DNA from 2 places in the Burkholderia sp. A9 genome. Region 1 is predicted to be linked to the other one. Evidence: predicted binding sites of a transcription regulator. Region 1 holds the regulator's gene; the other holds the start of a gene.
What was found. Region 1 encodes sigma-54, which starts transcription at its own class of promoters, with help from an activator protein. Its sites were predicted from a motif close to TGGCANGNAANCTGCTTT; they were not measured.
Positions count from the first base shown of each region.

Region 1 (3,793 bases):
AGTGAGCAGGCGATGCAACTCGGCGATATCCGTTTCGTTGTGCAGACGCTCACGCGCGTCGCGGTCGGACAGCAGTTGCGCGATTTCCGACAGGATCTCGAGGTGTTGCTGGGTGGCTTGCTCGGGCACGAGCAGGAAAATCAGGAGGCCGACCGGCTGGCCGTCGGGCGCTTCGAACGGGATCGCGTCGGCGAGTCGCACGAACGCGGCGAGCGGGTGCTTGAGCCCCTTGATGCGCCCGTGCGGAATCGCGACGCCTTCGCCGAGCCCGGTCGAGCCGAGGCGCTCGCGCGCGAACAGGTTGTCCGTGACGGTGCTGCGGGCGATGCCGTTCTGATTCTCGAAGATCAGCCCGGCTTGTTCGAAGACGCGTTTCTTGCTGGTGACGGAGAGGTCGATGACGACGTTCTCTATGGGCAGGATTTTGGCTAGGCGATTCATGTTGGCAGGCGATTGGGCGGCCTGGGGTCTCCTTGCTGCGGCAGACTGATCTTCCATGTTCGGCGATATCAAGGCGTTCGGCATCGGCACCCTCAAGGCAGCTACCGCACCCAACGCCCCCCGGCGATAACCGGAACATTATAGAGCACAGCCGCGCGCGTGGCGCGGGATGGACGGACCGGTCGCACCGCTGCCGCGGAGTCACAAAAAAAACGCCCGGCGAACCGGGCGGCGTGCGTGTTGCGGTGACCGTTATTGCGGCGGCAGTTCGATCTGGTCGATCGACGGCTGAAGCTTGATCGGGTCGTGCGCATGCGTCTGCAGACGCTCCATGTGCTTGACGACCTGGCGATCCAGCTTGTCGATCAGCAGATCGATCGCTGCGTAGAGGTTGCCGTTCGCGCTTTCGACGAAGATGTCCTTGCCCTTCAGGTGCAGGTTGATTTCCGCGCGCTGCTGCTTGTCCTTTTCTTTGTGGTTGTCGACCGAGAGGATCACAGTGCCATCGATTACCTGATCGCTATGGCGTAGCACCCGGTCCAGCTTGGTGATCACGTATTCGCGAATTGCAGGCGTGACTTCGAGATGATGTCCACTGATCTTCAGGTTCATAGTGCTTCTCCAAGCGAGTGACCACCCGGCCGCATCGAGGCGGCGCTCCGGTCGACTTGCCCCAGCCGCACGAGGCGGCCGAATTGCGGACAGGTCGCCCGGCCTGTTCCCCGTATGCGCGGTGGCCGGAACACGCCTGCCGCCGGGCAGGCAGCAGGCTTAAAGAGACTTGCGCAGATTCACTGCCGGGATCTTGAGGGCTTCGCGATACTTGGCAACCGTGCGGCGCGCAACCACGAATCCCTGTTCTGCCAGCAGCTCGGCAATGCGGCTGTCCGAAAGTGGCGATTTTGGGTCTTCAGCTCCTATCAGTTGCTTGATCAGGGCTCGGATGGCGGTCGACGATGCGGCGCCTCCGGTGTCGGTCGAAACGTGTGATCCGAAGAAGTACTTAAATTCAAGCGTCCCGAACGGGGTCAGCATGTACTTGCCAGTTGTCACACGGCTGACAGTTGACTCGTGTAGGCCCAGCGTATCAGCTATTTCCCGCAAAACCAAGGGGCGCATGGCAATTTCACCGTGCGCAAAGAAATTCTTCTGACGTTCGACAATAGCCTGCGCGACGCGCAGGATCGTGTCGAATCGCTGCTGGATGTTCTTGATCAGCCAGCGTGCTTCCTGGAGCTGCTGTTTCAACGATCCGGCCGCCGGATCGCCGCGGCTGTTGCGCAGGATGTTCGCGTACAGGTTGTTGATCCGCAGGCGCGGCATGACTTCCGGATTGAGTTCCGCGAGCCAGCCCTGGCCGGCTTTCTTCACGATGATGTCGGGCACGACGTAGTCGGCCTCGGCCTTGCCGTAGGCGGCGCCGGGGAACGGCTCCAGCGAGCGGATCAGCGCATGCGCGTCGCGCAGCGCGTCGTCGCTCGCCTTCAGCTGCTTGCGCAGCCGCGTGAAGTCCCGCGCGGCGAGCAGTTCGAGATGCTGCGACACGATCTCGAGCGCGAGCGTGCGGGTGGGGGACGGATCGAGGCGCAGCAACTGCAGCTTCAGGCATTCGGATGCCGAGCGGGCCCCGACCCCGGCCGGATCGAAACTGTGCAGCAGCGCGAGCGCCGCGTTCATCTCGTCGCAGTCGATTTCCAGTTCCGACGGCAAATCGGCGAGCACTTCGTCGAGCGTGGCGGTCAGGTAGCCGTCGTCGTCGAGCGATTCGATCAGGAACATCACGAGCGCGCGATCGCGCGGGCTGGCCTGCGTGACGCGCAGTTGCGCGGACAGGTGGTCGCGCAGCGACGTCGCGGCTTCCTGCACCTGCAGCGGCGGGAGGTCGTCGTCGTCCGACGCGCCGCTCGAGCGGCCGAATTCGTCGAGATTCCACTGCGGGCCGTCGCCGGCATCGCTCGATGCGTATCCGTCGTATTCGTCGGCGGCGGCCGGTTCGTCGCGCTCGGCGCGATCGCTCGACTGGCTGCTGCTGTTCCCGACGGACGATTCGGTGTTCTGTGCGGGAGGCGTCTGCGCGATCAGCGATCCGTCTGCCGCGACACGCAGCGGACTCGCGATCCATTCGTCGTCGTTCTCGAGCAGCGGATTCTGCGCGACGGCCATCGCGACTTCCTGCTGCAGTTCGAGCGTCGACAGCTGCAGAAGCCGGATCGACTGCTGCAGTTGCGGCGTCAGCGCCAGGTGTTGCGACAGGCGGAGTTGAAGGCTGGCTTTCATGGCAGAGAGGGAGTCATACCGGCAGTTTGCCACGACCCAGGCGCCTTGAGCCATCCGCGATTACGCGCGGCGCGCCGCCCGGCCGCAGGCATGGCCGCAAAGCGGGGAGCGGCCCCGCGCGGCGACGCCGGGCGGGGTGCAGCCAGCCACGGGGGGATTTACATGCGGAAGTGTTCGCCGAGGTACACGCGGCGCACGCTTTCGTTTTCGATGATGTCGCTCGGCGCGCCGGCGGCGAGCACCGAACCGTCGCTGATGATGTAAGCGTGGTCGCAGATGCCGAGCGTTTCGCGGACGTTGTGATCGGTAATCAGCACGCCGATGTTGCGCTGCTTCAGGAACTTGACGATCTTCTGGATCTCGAGCACCGCGATCGGATCGACGCCGGCGAACGGCTCGTCGAGCAGGATGAAGTTCGGATTGGTCGCGAGCGCACGCGCGATCTCGACGCGACGGCGTTCGCCGCCCGACAGCGACAGCGCCGGGTTCTCGCGCAGGTGGCCGATCTGCAACTCGTCGAGCAGCGCCTCGGTGCGCGACGCGATCGCGTCCTTCGACAGCCGCTTGCCGTCTTCGCCGTGCTGCAGCTCGAGCACCGCGCGGATGTTCTCCTCGACGGTCAGCTTGCGGAACACCGACGCTTCCTGCGGCAGGTACGACAGGCCGAGCGATGCGCGCTTGTGGATCGGCAGCAGGCTGATCGAGCTGCCGTTCAGCGAGATCTCGCCCGCGTCGAGCGGCACCAGGCCGACGATCATGTAGAACGATGTGGTCTTGCCGGCGCCGTTCGGGCCGAGCAGGCCGACGACCTCGCCGCTCTTCACGTCGAGCGACACGTCCTTGACGACCGTGCGCGAGCCATAGCGCTTCTTCAGGTTCCGGACGACGAGCGAACTCGTGGTGCCGGCCGGCTGGCGGTTCGGGAGTGCGTTCATTGGCCCGGCGCTCCCTGGATCGTGGTCGACGGCGACAGCTTCGCCGGCGCGCCGTTCAGCGGCCCGGGGCCGCCGTTCTTCGGCGACAGCATCGCGCGCACGCGGCCGTTCGGGTTGCCCGGCGCCGCGACGTCCTTGCC
Region 1 covers NZ_JSZN01000018.1:76,750-80,542, forward strand. Annotated here, with positions in the region: gene PI86_RS10485 (PTS sugar transporter subunit IIA) at 1-525, opposite strand, end outside; gene hpf (ribosome hibernation-promoting factor, HPF/YfiA family) at 694-1,053, opposite strand; gene PI86_RS10495 (RNA polymerase factor sigma-54) at 1,213-2,718, opposite strand; gene lptB (LPS export ABC transporter ATP-binding protein) at 2,877-3,653, opposite strand; gene lptA (lipopolysaccharide transport periplasmic protein LptA) at 3,650-3,793, opposite strand, start outside.

Region 2 (3,793 bases), on a different contig from region 1:
GCACGAACGGCTCCGCGTAGATCAGCTTGCCGGTGTCGCGGTCGAGCGCGTGGAAGTAGCCGTTGCGGTCCGCGTGGATGATCGCGTCGTGTTCCTTGCCCTTGTACTTGATGGTCGCGAGCACCGGCGTGTTGACGCCGTCATAGTCCCAGGTGTCGTGCTTCGTATACTGGTAGTGCCACTTGAGGTCGCCGTTCTTCGGGTCCAGCGCGAGCAGCGAATCGGAGTAGAGGTTGTCGCCCGGGCGCAGGTCCGCGAGCCACGGCCCCGGGTTGCCGACGCCCCAGTACAGCGTGCGCGTCGCCGCGTCGTAGGTGCCGGTCAGCCAGGCCGGTGCACCGCCGTGCGCCTGCATCCCGTCGGGCCAGGTATCGGCGTGCTTCTCGCCCTGGCCGGGGATCGTGAAGCGCTTCCACAGAAGCGTGCCGTCGTTCGGGCTGAGCGCCGCGATGAAGCCGCGTGCGCCGTATTCGCCGCCCGAGCTGCCGACGACGATCGCGCCGTCGAGCGCGAGCGGGGCGAGCGAGAACGCGTAGCCGAGCCCCGGTTCGAACATCTGCTTCTTCCATACCAGTGCGCCGGTCTGTGCGTCGAGCGCGGCCACTTCGCCGCTCAGCATCGCGACGTAGACGTTCTTGCCGTACAGCGCGACGCCGCGGTTCACGACGTCGCAGCAGGCGGTCTTGAACGACTCGGCTCCGAGCTTCGGCTCGTATTTCCACAGTTGCGCGCCGGTGGCCGCATCGAACGCGTACACGTTGTCCTTCGGCGTGGTCACGAACAGGTAGCGACCGTTGACGATCGGCGTGGCTTCGAAGCCCTGCTTCAGCTCGGCCGGAAACTTGTAGCTCCACGCCTGCGTGAGCTGCTTGACGTTCGACGGGTCGATCTGCTTGAGCGGCGAATGCGCCTGGCCGTTGTAGGTGCGGTAGTAGGTGAGCCAGCCCGGATCGCGTTGCGCGTCCGTGAGCCGCTGGTACGTGACGGCCGGATAATCCGCGGCGGCGTCCACCAGGCCGGGATTCAAGACGATGGCTGCTGCTGCCGCGATGCCGATCGTTGCCAGTCGGCTCGTCGAAGCCGAGAGTTTTTTCATGGTTGTCTCCTGAGTCATTGTGGTCGCACCGCGGCCAACACATGGCCGGGCCGGCGGGGTGGGGTTCCGGGTCCAGTGCGCAGCCAGTTACGCAAATCGCATGCCACTGCGGTGCGAGCCGCGCCACGCAAGGCACAGCGGCCGATTGCGCGCGCTGCGGCGACGCCGGTGCGGCGGCGTGGGTGGTCCGCGCCTGTTGCGTTCGGGGACAGCCGCGGGCGGAGTGTTGCGAAAGATGACAGTGCGCGGGCGGGTGCGGCGCGCGCGACGCACGGCGCGCGGTGCGTGACGAATGGCGACGCTCTTCCAGGTGTGCTTCGTGAGCGCGTCGAGATGCGACGGCGGAAAGGTGATCGTCGACGACGGACGAATCCGATATTCTGTTATCCGATGCGACTGACGCATCGCGGCGGACGACGCGCACCGGGATGCTCGATCGATCCGGGCGACGATCACGTGCACGGCGGCTTGAACAGCGTGCCACTGATCCAGATTGACACAGGTGCAACAGGGGTGGCACGAACTGCAACAGGTGCGTGGCCGCGTGGCGGCTTCGACCTGCAGCCGACCAGGCGATGTGCGCATCGGCATGCTTCTTGCGGTTCGAAACGGGAACGATTCCGCGCAGCGAGAGACCGCCATGCATGTCCCGATTTCGTCTGAGGCTACTCGCAGGTCCGCTCGCCGCCGCGTGGCCGCGCTCGCGTATGGCGTCGCGCCTGCCGGCCCGTATCTGGAGACGATCGAGACGCCGCAGGCAGCGCGCACACGCGAACCGCTGCACGCCGTCGCGCTGATCGTATTCGCCGCGCATGCGGCCATCATGGTCGCGCTCTGGCATGCATTCGTGCCCGATCTGCGACCGATGCTGCCCCGTGCGCTCGACGTCGAGGTGGACGCGAGCGCATCCGCGCGTGTTGCCGCGCCGGGCGTGCCGCGTCGCGCGGAGGTCGCGCCGTCGGTCCCGCCGGCGCACGCGTATGCGAGCCGCGATGCGGTTGCGCACCGGGAGAATCCAGCGAACCTGCCGGCGCCTCGGCAGGTCGACCATGCAAAGCCTGCGCGCTCGCCCGTCACCACCGCCGCTGCCGCAGTCGACCGGCCGGACAATGTGGGCCCGCGCGCCTTGCCGGCACCGGCACCGCCGGCCGCTGCACACGCTTCGGCGGAAAGCGCGGTGGCGCCCGTACGCACGGCCCCCGCCGCACCGCCCGCGGCCGAATCCGCACCCATAACCGCGCCGCGCTTCGCGGCTGCCTATCTGCACAACCCCGCACCCGATTACCCGGACGTCGCGCAGCGACGCGGCTGGGAAGGCACCACGTTCCTGAACGTGCACGTGCTCGCGAGCGGCCTGCCCGACCAGGTCCTGCTGTCGGCAAGCAGCGGACACGATGCGCTCGACGACGCGGCCGTCGCGGCGGTCAGGGACTGGCGCTTCGTACCGGCGAAGCGCGGCGCGGAATCGATCGACGGCTGGGTCAGGGTGCCGGTCGTGTTCAAACTCGGAAACTAAGGAATCCGTCATGTCTGATTACATCCACTACGCGGTCGTTGGCGCGTTCGCGCTCCTCGCGGTGCTGTCGGCGCTCACCTGGACGCTGATCGTCGCGAAGGCGCTGCTGTACGTGCGCGTCGCGATCGGCAACCGCCGCTTCGCCACTGGCCGAAGCGATCGCACGGCATTGGCGATACCGGCCGACGACGATACGGCCGCGAGCCCGAACGCGCGCGTGCAGCGCGCCATGTGCATGGCATTGCGCGATCTTGAAGCGGCCGAACCGGATGCACCGGCCACGCTCGTCGCGTGGGATCGCCGCGACATGCTCGAACGCACGCTCGCGCGCGAGATCCGGCGCGAGCAGCGGCCGCTCGAGCGCGGGCTCACCGTGCTCGCGTCGATCGCGAACGTCGCGCCGTTCGTCGGGCTGTTCGGCACCGTATTCGGCATCGTCCACACGTTGCAATCGATGGCGGCGTCGGCCACGAACGGCATCGACGCGATCGCGGGGCCGATCGGCCAGGCGCTGGTCGCGACCGGGGTCGGTATCGGCGTCGCGATTCCGGCAGTCGTTGCGTACAACCTGTTCCTGCACCGGCTCAGGGCCGTGACGGCCGGGCTCGACGAGTTCGGGCAGGACCTGATCGCGCTTGCCGAACGGCGTCAGTTCCGGGCCGACGCGCCGGTGCATGCCGCGATACCGGAAGCCGGAAACGCGGGCGGCGCGCGCCGGGCGGCCGTATGAAGTCCGATTACCGCGAAGCCGAGGCGGGCGAACCGCTCGGCGAGATCAACGTGACGCCACTCGTCGACGTCGTCCTCGTGTTGCTGGTGATTTTCATGGTCGCCGCGCCGCTGATGACGCATGCGATCCGCGTCGACCTGCCGAAGGCGGCCGCGGCGGCGCGTGACCCGCGTGCCGCGGTCGTCACCGTGACTGTCGACGCGCACGGTGCGATCTACATCGATGGCCGGCCGACCGCCTCGGCCGAGGTCGAATCCGTGCTGGCGCAACGCGTCGCGCACGACCCGCGGACGAGTGTCAGCCTGCACGCCGACCGCAACGAATCGTTCGGCGCCGTCGCTGCCGTCATCGCGTCGATCGGGCGCGCGCACGTCGCGCATGTCGCGATCGCGACGGCGGACGGGGAAGCCGGCGCGGCACGATAAACCGGCCGGCCGAAGCGGCGATCGAG
Region 2 covers NZ_JSZN01000025.1:45,878-49,670, reverse strand. Annotated here, with positions in the region: gene PI86_RS12045 (methanol/ethanol family PQQ-dependent dehydrogenase) at 1-1,096, opposite strand, end outside; gene PI86_RS15700 (energy transducer TonB) at 1,737-2,612, shown strand; gene PI86_RS12035 (MotA/TolQ/ExbB proton channel family protein) at 2,623-3,342, shown strand; gene PI86_RS12030 (ExbD/TolR family protein) at 3,339-3,767, shown strand.
Region 2: a site for sigma-54 is predicted at 1,185-1,202, ahead of PI86_RS12045 (methanol/ethanol family PQQ-dependent dehydrogenase). Genes of this name have one in related genera too.